DNA from 2 places in the Kribbella solani genome. Region 2 is predicted to be linked to the other one. Evidence: riboswitches for the same ligand, from Rfam matches in the RefSeq annotation. Region 2 holds a riboswitch; the other holds the start of a gene.
The links. A riboswitch is a leader RNA that binds a small molecule or an ion and turns the genes downstream of it on or off. The one in region 2 is predicted to bind S-adenosylmethionine.

Region 1: it holds a riboswitch for S-adenosylmethionine, as region 2 does, so the genes downstream of both, HDA44_RS11375 (aminotransferase class V-fold PLP-dependent enzyme) here and thrC (threonine synthase) in region 2, are expected to answer to the same signal.

The regions. Positions count from the first base shown of each region.
Region 1 is NZ_JACHNF010000001.1:2,531,580-2,535,779, reverse strand. It holds gene HDA44_RS11380 (prolyl oligopeptidase family serine peptidase) at 1-515, shown strand, start outside; gene HDA44_RS11375 (aminotransferase class V-fold PLP-dependent enzyme) at 541-1,905, opposite strand; SAM riboswitch class IV at 1,921-2,034, opposite strand; gene HDA44_RS11370 (DUF6351 family protein) at 2,242-4,200, shown strand, end outside.
Region 2 is NZ_JACHNF010000001.1:4,510,222-4,514,421, forward strand. It holds gene HDA44_RS20510 (alcohol dehydrogenase catalytic domain-containing protein) at 1-161, opposite strand, end outside; gene HDA44_RS20515 (ubiquitin-like small modifier protein 1) at 183-458, opposite strand; gene thrC (threonine synthase) at 455-1,717, opposite strand; SAM riboswitch class I at 1,731-1,871, opposite strand; gene HDA44_RS20525 (DNA-3-methyladenine glycosylase family protein) at 1,943-2,890, opposite strand; gene HDA44_RS20530 (hypothetical protein) at 2,937-3,404, shown strand; gene otsB (trehalose-phosphatase) at 3,370-4,200, opposite strand, start outside; gene HDA44_RS20540 (LytR C-terminal domain-containing protein) at 4,200-4,200, opposite strand, start outside.

The sequences.
Region 1 (4,200 bases), 2.0 Mb from region 2:
TCGCAGAGCACCTGCAGGACAGCGGCGTGACCACGCCGGAGCAGCTCGTCATCCACGGCCGCAGCAACGGCGGACTGCTCGTCGGTGCGGTCATGACCCAACGGCCGGACCTGTTCGCAGTCGCACTGCCCGGTGTGGGTGTGCTGGACATGCTGCGGTTCCACAAGTTCACAGTGGGAGCGGCGTGGGCGTCCGACTACGGACTGCCCGACGACCCGGACCAGTTCGAGGACCTGTTGGCGTACTCGCCACTGCACCGGGTCAGCGCAGGCACTGCGTACCCGGCGACGCTGGTGGTCACAGGTGATCATGACGACCGCGTGGTGCCGTTGCACAGCCACAAGTTCATCGCGGCGCTGCAGCATGCCCAGTCCGGTCCGCGGCCCGTCTTGACTCGGGTTGAGGTCAACACTGGCCATGGCTTCGGAAAACCGGCCGCGATGATCGCGTCGGAGTGGGCTGACCTACTGGCGTTCGCTGCTCACCATGTAGGTCTCGTACCTCCCGAGCAGTAGGAGGGCCGCTTCGCGAACCGCTGTTTCACCAGATGCGCGGGGCGTGCAGGTCGCGGGGATCGACGGACGGCTGACAGCCGTTCGCGGTCTCCGCGTACTCCGTCCGCGGCCCGCTGGTCGCGAGCGTACGGACGGCGTCCACCAGCCGGTCCACGTGCTCGCGGGTCGTCCCGAGGCCCAGGCTGGCGCGCACCGCCGTGCCGTGCTCGGGGGAGTCGGCGAGCAGACGGCCGACCAGCGGGTGGGCGCAGAACTTGCCGTCCCGGACACCGATCCCGTACTCGGCGCTGAGCGCGGCCGAGACGAGTGTCGAGGTCAGCCCGGCAACGGTGAAACAGACGGTGCCGACGCGGTCCGCGTCGTCGCCGAACAGCGAGTAAGTGGTGACGCCGTCGATCTGCGCGAGCCCGGAGCGCAGACGAGCCAGCAGACCGCGCTCGTGCTGCTCGATGGCGTCCCGGTGCCTGCTGATCGCGGCGCAGGCCGAAGCGAGGGCGATCGCGCCGATCACGTTGGGCGAGCCGCCCTCGTGCCGGGCCGGACCGGTCGACCACACCACGGTGTCCTCGGTCACCGCGTGCGTCGCGCCACCGCCGTACAGGTACGGCTCGGCCGCGTCGAGCCAGTCGGCCCGACCGATCAGGGCACCCGCGCCGTACGGCGCGTAGAGCTTGTGTCCGGACAGCGCGACCCAGTCGGCGCCGAGCGCGGCGAGGTCGACCGTCCGGTGCGGCGCCAGCTGCGCGGCGTCCACGCAGACCCGTGCGCCGTGCGCCTTCGCGACCTTGGTGAGCTCGGCGATCGGGAAGATCTCACCGGTGACGTTCGACGCGCCGGTGACCACGACCAGTCGCGGACCCTCGGGCGCCTGCCGGAGCGCGTCGGCGACGGCGGTCACGGCACCGGCCGGGGTGGACGGCGCGGCCAGGCGTACGGTGCGCTCGGCCGGCCAGGGCAGCAGCGCGGCGTGGTGCTCCGACTCGAACACGATCACGGTGGCATCAGCCGGTACGGCCCGGGCGAGCAGGTTGAGCGCGTCGGTGGTCTGCCGGGTGAAGATCACCTGGTCGTCCGCACGAGCACCGACGAAGGCGTGTACTTCGGCGCGGGCCCGCTCGTACCACTGGGTGGTGATCCGGGACGCGTACCCGTTGCCGCGGTGCACCGACGCGTACGACGGCAGCGCCGCCTCCACGCTGGCCCGGGCCGACTCCAGGCACGGCGCGCTGGCGCCGTGGTCGAAGTTGGCGTAGTCGGTGACCCGGCCGTCGGCCAGCGGTACCAGCAGGTCCGAACCGACCGTGGCCGGGATGCTGCCGGTGACGAGCCGCGCGACCGTGGGCCGCGGGGACGTGGTGCCGGCCGGTTCGAGGATGGAGAGAATCGACATGCTGCTGCTCCCGGAAGTCCGCACTTGCCGAGCGGGGTATCCGCACGGCCTGGTCCTCACCCGGGGCACCCCACCGCGGCGGAGGGTTGCCGGCCAGCGAGCCGGGGCTTGACGCTGGCGCTCATGACCTGCCGAGAACGGTAACGAACAGGCCACGCCGGTCGCCAGTGCGAATCTCAGATGATGAGATAGCCGAACACATCGTGGGACAACGCGCCCGAACGCGAGCTGCTGCAGGGTTACCTGGACTTCGCCTGACGGCGGTGGTCCACCCGCCTTGGAAACCGATTACCATTCGGTCTTCCGGTTCGGGACTTACTGTGCTCGACTCATGACATGAAGCGACCAGCCGCCCTGGTTGTCCTGCTGACAGCCGTCTTGACCGCTCTGCTCGCCGCCGTGCTGGTGCCGCCCGCCAGCGCGACGTCCGACGTACGCATCGAGGTACTGTCCACGCCACGTGCTGACATGGTCAGCGACGGCAACGTGCTGCTCGGGATCACCGGGCGGCGCCTGGACGAGCTGACGGTCAAGCTGAACGGGAAGGACGTGACCGACGCGTTCACCCGGCAGTCCGACCGGCTGATCGGCGTCGTCAAGGGCCTGGTCAACGGCCGCAACAGCATCACCGCGGCGAACGCGCGGCTCGTGGTCACCAACCACCCGCGTACGGGTCCGATGCTGGCCGGTCCGCACGAGACACCGTTCATCTGCGGCACAGCCGGCTTCATCACGCTCGCCAAGGTCAAGCTCGGCCCACCGACGGATACGAACTGTTCGGTGCCTACCCGCATCGACTACCTGTACCGTTCGACGATCGACCGGTCGCTGAAAGTGCTTCCGGCGACGCGCCCGGCCGATCTGGCCACTGCAACGACATCAGACGGCCGCACGGTGCCGTACATCGTCCGAGTCGAGACTGGTGTGATCAACAGGTCGATCTACGAGTACGCCGTACTCAACGACCCGGCCGGTGGTGAACCGACTGTGGTGAAGGCGCCGAGCGGGTGGAACGGCCGGCTGGTCTACACGTTCGGTGGTGGCTGTCCCGGCGGGTGGTACCAGCAGGGGAGTGGCACCGGCGGGATCAACGACGACGTACTGCTCGGGCAGGGGTACGCGGTGGCGTCGTCGAGCCTCAACGTGTTCGGGGTGAACTGCAACGGCGTACTGGCTGCCGAAACCATGTCGATGACCCGGGAGCACATTCTGGAGACCATCGGCGTACCGAAGCAGACGATCGGGTGGGGCTGCTCCGGCGGTTCGTACCAGGTGTTCCAGATCGCCGACGACTATCCGGGACTGCTGGACGGGATCGTGGCGTCCTGTGTGTTCCCGGAGGTCGGTTTCGCCACTCTGCACACGATCACTGACTCACTCCTGCTGGACCACTACTTCCAGTCCGCGACCGGGTGGACTGCCGAACAGAAGCGCGCCGCCGCAGGCTTCGGCAAGGTCACCACGATCGCCAACCTGGCCGGTGCGGGCCGCCGGATAGACCCGCGGGTGTACTGCCCGGCGCAGCTGCCCGTCGAACAGCGCTACGACCCACTGAACAACCCAAGTGGTGCACGCTGCGACGTCTACGACCACCAGGTCAACATCTGGGGCAAGGACCCGCGGACAGGTGCCGCGCGACGTCCGCTGGACAACGTGGGCATCCAGTACGGCCTGGACGCGCTGAACGCGGGCAAGATCACTGCAGCGCAGTTCGTCGACTTGAACAAGGCGATCGGTGGCTTCGACCACGACGCCAACTTCGTACCCTCCAGGACAGTGGCTGATCCGCGGGCGATCAGTACGGCGTACCGGACTGGTCAGCTGATCAACGGCGGCGGGGGACTCGCCAGTACGCCGATCATCGACTACCGCCAGTACTGGGATGAGCTGCCGAATGGTGACATCCACCTGTTCTTTCACTCGTTCTCGCTGCGGGAACGGTTGCGTAAGGCAAACGGTGACGCGGACAACCAGGTGATGCTCGTACAGGCGGCCGACGCGCCAGGCGGCTTCAGTACGACCAACCCGGTGCTGACCGGTGCGCTGGCTGCACTGAACCGATGGATGGACGCTACGGACGCGGACCACGGTTCTGGCTCGCCCCATGCGCGGTTGATGCGCAACAAGCCCAGCGCACTGGCCGATGCGTGCTGGAGCCCGACAAACCAGAAGATCGTCGAGAAGCAGGTGGATGGCATCGGTACGACGAAGTGCAACACGTACTACCCGGTGTGGCCGTCTCCGCGACAGGTGGCGGGTGCATCCGTTGCCAACGACATCATCAAGTGCCGGCTC
Region 2 (4,200 bases):
AGCACGATGTCAGGGTCGTGCCCCATCCAGCCGTGCCAGTCGCTCCGGCACAGTCCGGTCGCTTCGACGCGGACCACCACGGAGCCGGCGTCCGCCGAAGGCTCCGGCACGTCACGGACCTCCGGCAGTACGCCGTACTCAGAAACTACAACCGCACGCACACAGCGGAGTTTAAGCTCGGATCAGCCGCCGGCGACAGCGGGGATGATGGAGATCTGGCCGCCGTCCTTGACCTCGGTCTGCAGGCCGGAGGCGAACCGTACGTCGTCGTCGTTCACGTACACGTTGACGAACCGGCGCAGCTCGCCGGACTCGTCCAGTACGCGGCCCTTGATCCCCGGGTACGAGGTGTCGAGTGACTCCAGCACCTCCAGCAGCGTGGCGCCCTCGGCGGACACCTCGGAGACGCCCTGGGTGTAGGGGCGGAGGATGGTCGGGACGCGCACACTCACACTCACTGCAGGCCTGCCTTCACGAAGGCGTCGTACGACGCGGGGATGGTCACCTTGGGGCCGACCCGGTCGGCCACGGCGTCGAGCGTCTTCAGCCCGTCGCCGGAGTTGATGATCACGGTCTCGGCCTCGGGGTCGAGCTGCCCGGTCGCGATCAGCTTCTTCAGCGTCGCCACCGTCACGCCGCCGGCGGTCTCGGCGAAGATGCCTTCGGTACGGGCCAGCAGCTGGATGCCCTCGACGACCTCTTCGTCGCTGACGTCCTCGATCGCGCCACCGGTACGCCGGGCGACGTCCAGCACGTACGGACCGTCGGCCGGGTTGCCGATCGCCAGTGACTTGGCGATCGTGTCCGGCTTGACCGGCTTGACGACGTCATGCCCGTCGCGGAACGCCTGCGCGACCGGAGAGCAGCCGGTCGCCTGCGCGCCGTACACCTTGTAGTCGGTGGCGTCGACCAGCCCGAGCTTGCCGAGCTCGGTGAAGCCCTTGTCGATCTTGGTCAGCTGCGAACCCGAGGCGACCGGAACCACGATCTGCTGCGGCAGCCGCCAGCCGAGCTGCTCGGCGATCTCGAAGGCCAGCGTCTTGGAGCCTTCGGAGTAGTACGGGCGGACGTTGACGTTCACGAACGCCCAGCCCTCTTCCTCACCGGCGATCTCGGAGGCCAGCTTGTTCACGTCGTCGTAGTTGCCCTCGACGGCGACCAGCGTGCCGCCGTACACGGCGGTGGTGATCACCTTCGGGCGCTCGAGGTCGTGCGGGATGAACACGACCGAGCGGATTCCGGCCCGGGCGGCGGCCGCGGCGACGGCGTTGGCCAGGTTGCCGGTGGAGGGGCAGGCGAAGACCTTCATGCCCAGCTCGCGGGTCGCGCTCAGCGCGGAGGCGACGACGCGGTCCTTGAAGGAGTGCGTCGGGTTTCCGGAGTCGTCCTTCACCCACAGCTTGCGCAGTCCCAGCTCACGGGCCAGGTTCTGGGCGTCGACGAGGCGGGTGTACCCCGGCTCGGTGTTCGGGAAGCCGGCCACGTCCACCGGGACCGGCAGCAGCGGCTGGTACCGCCAGATGTTCTTCGGTCCGGCCTCGATCTGCTCACGGGTGATGGCCGGATACTCGTACCCGACTTCGAGCGGACCGAAGCACTCCATACAGGCGTAGAACGGGCCGAGCGGCGACTTCGCCCCACAGGCGCGACAGCTCAGGTGCGTACCGTTGCCGAAGGCACCGTCCCGGATCGTGTGGGTGGTGGCGGTCAGGCTCATGAGTGAGGTTCCCCTCTCATCTTCCCCGGCACCGGATCTCGGTGCCAGGACGGATTTGGCACCGTTCCACCGCGAGGCGCCCCGGGCGGGGGCTCGACGGGGAGGGTTGCCGGGACGTCAACGGGCCGTTTCCCTCAGTCCCTCTGGATGAGCTGCCCCCGAGATTACCCAATCGGGTCCATATTGTGTCCTGCGTTCCCGCCATGTGAGACAGGCGATCTCAGCTCAGCGGAGCCGGTGGGTGGCTCCCGGGGTGTGCGTCGGCAGCGATTTGCGCGGCCCGAAGCGGGGGTGACCGATGCCCGCGAGCTCGATCAGCCGCTGGACGCGGAACCGGTGGCCGCGGTACGGCTCGATCAGCTCGGCGCACCCGTCGTCGTCCAGTTCCTCACCGATCAGCGCGTACGAGACGTTCCGCGAGACGTGATAGTCCGCGAAGGAGAAGGCATCCGCGTCACCGTGCGCGCGCTGCCGTACCTCGGCCGCCGTCCACACGCCGACCCCGGGCAGCGACCTGAGACGCCGCTCGATCTCCGCGGAATCGGTCAGCTCCAGCGTCCGCTCCAGCGCCTTGGCCCGGGTCGCCGCGGTCGTCACCACGCGAGACCGCCGCCCTTCGACACCCGCTCGCAGCCACTGCCAGGACGGGATCAGGCGCCACTCCTCGGGCGCCGGCGGCACCATCAGCTGCCGCCCGTCCGGCGGCTTCGGCCCCGGCGCGGGCTCGCCGTACTCACGCAGCAGCAGCCGCCACGCCCGGAACGCCTCCTTGCCCGTAACGACTTGCTCGATCCCCGCCGCGGCCATCGCCTCGAACACCGCCCGCGACCGCGGCACCCGGACATCCGGGAACCGCCGCGCCGCGTCCACCAGCACCCGATGCTCCGCCAGCGGCTCGAACCCGTCCCAGCTGTCCCGCTCCCCCAGCAACTCCGGCACGCCGTCCAGTGCCCACGCCGCGCCCGGCCCCCACGCCTCGGCCTCGACCTCCCCGGCGCGCGCCCGCAACCGCAACGTCACCGGCCCGTCCGGAGTCCGTGTCGCTCGCCACACGGTCCGCGACCCGGCATCGAACACGTACGCCGGATCGCCAGGCCCTTTCCGGAACCCACCGATCACCGAATGCGGATCGACCACCCGCCCAGGCCGCCAGACCCGCACCACCGAACTCACCCCCAAGTCTTACCGCACCCCACCGACAGAACCCATACTGATCCGCATGACCGCCTGGCAGTGGGTGAAGGTGATCGGCAACTTCGTCAATCTGTCCACGCTGAGCGGCCTGTTCGCCGGCCTGCTCGGCCGGGCGACGTTCACGCGGGGACCACGCGGACTGATCTTCGCGAACGGGTACCAGCTCGGCTTTCCGATCGCCGGCGCGTTCACGATCGGGAACGTCGTACTCAGCAAGCACGACCGGGCGTACTTCGGCAACGCCGCCCTGGTCCGCCACGAGGAAAGACATTCCTGGCAGTACTTCTGTCTGATCGGCCTGCCGATGCTCCCGTTGTACGTGATCGGGGTCGTCGTGTCGTTCCTGCTCACCGGTGATCCGGCCTCGCGAAACCCCTTCGAACGGCTCGCGAACCTCGACGACGGCGGGTACGTCGAACGTCCGGTTCAGCCGATCGGCAGGACCGTGGCGCAGGCGTTCAGCGGGCGGCGATCGCGTCCGAAAGGGCAGTGAGCACGGTCACCGCGCCACTCGGGTCGTCCACCACGACATCGGCGGCATCGATCAGTTCGGTCGCGTTGGACGAGCGGGTCGCGAGCAGGACGGCGCGTACGCCGGTCGCGCGCTGTTCCTGGATCGCCCGGAACGCGGCGAGATCGCCAAGGTCGTCCCCCGCGTACAGGATCGACCGTGCGCCGGTCGACTCGAGCAGGTGCCGAACCGCGACGCCCTTGTCGATCCCGGGCGGCCGCAGCTCCAGGACCAGGTTGCCCGGCTCCAGCCGAAGCTCGGTCTCCTCGGCGAGCGCGGTCAGCGGGCCGCGCAGCAGCTCGAGCGCACCGGTCGGATCGTCCAGCCGACGGGTGTGTACGGCCAATGAACTGTTCTTGTCCTCGACGAACGCATCCGGTACGCCGGCGTCGCTCAGCAGCCCCGGCAGCCGGTCGCGCGCCGTCGTGACACCTGCCGGCACCGGCTCGCTGGTGACCTTCCCGGTCGCCGCGTCCCACCGCTCCAGCCCGTAGTGCCCGAGCACGACAAGCCGCCCGAGCCCCGGGTACCCGCTCACGCCGGACAGCTCGGTCGCGACCAGCGCCGGACGGCCCGTGACGATTGCTACCTGGTTGACGGACCGCGCCAGCCGGGCCAGCGCGTCCAGTGCGCCTTCGACCGGCCGGGAGCGCGCCGGGTCCTCGACGAGCGGCGAGAGTACGCCGTCGAAGTCGGACGAGATGACCGCGGACGCCGGGTCGGTGACGATGGCTTCCCAGCCGTCCCGGCCGACCTCGGTCTGCAGGACCGGAGTGCT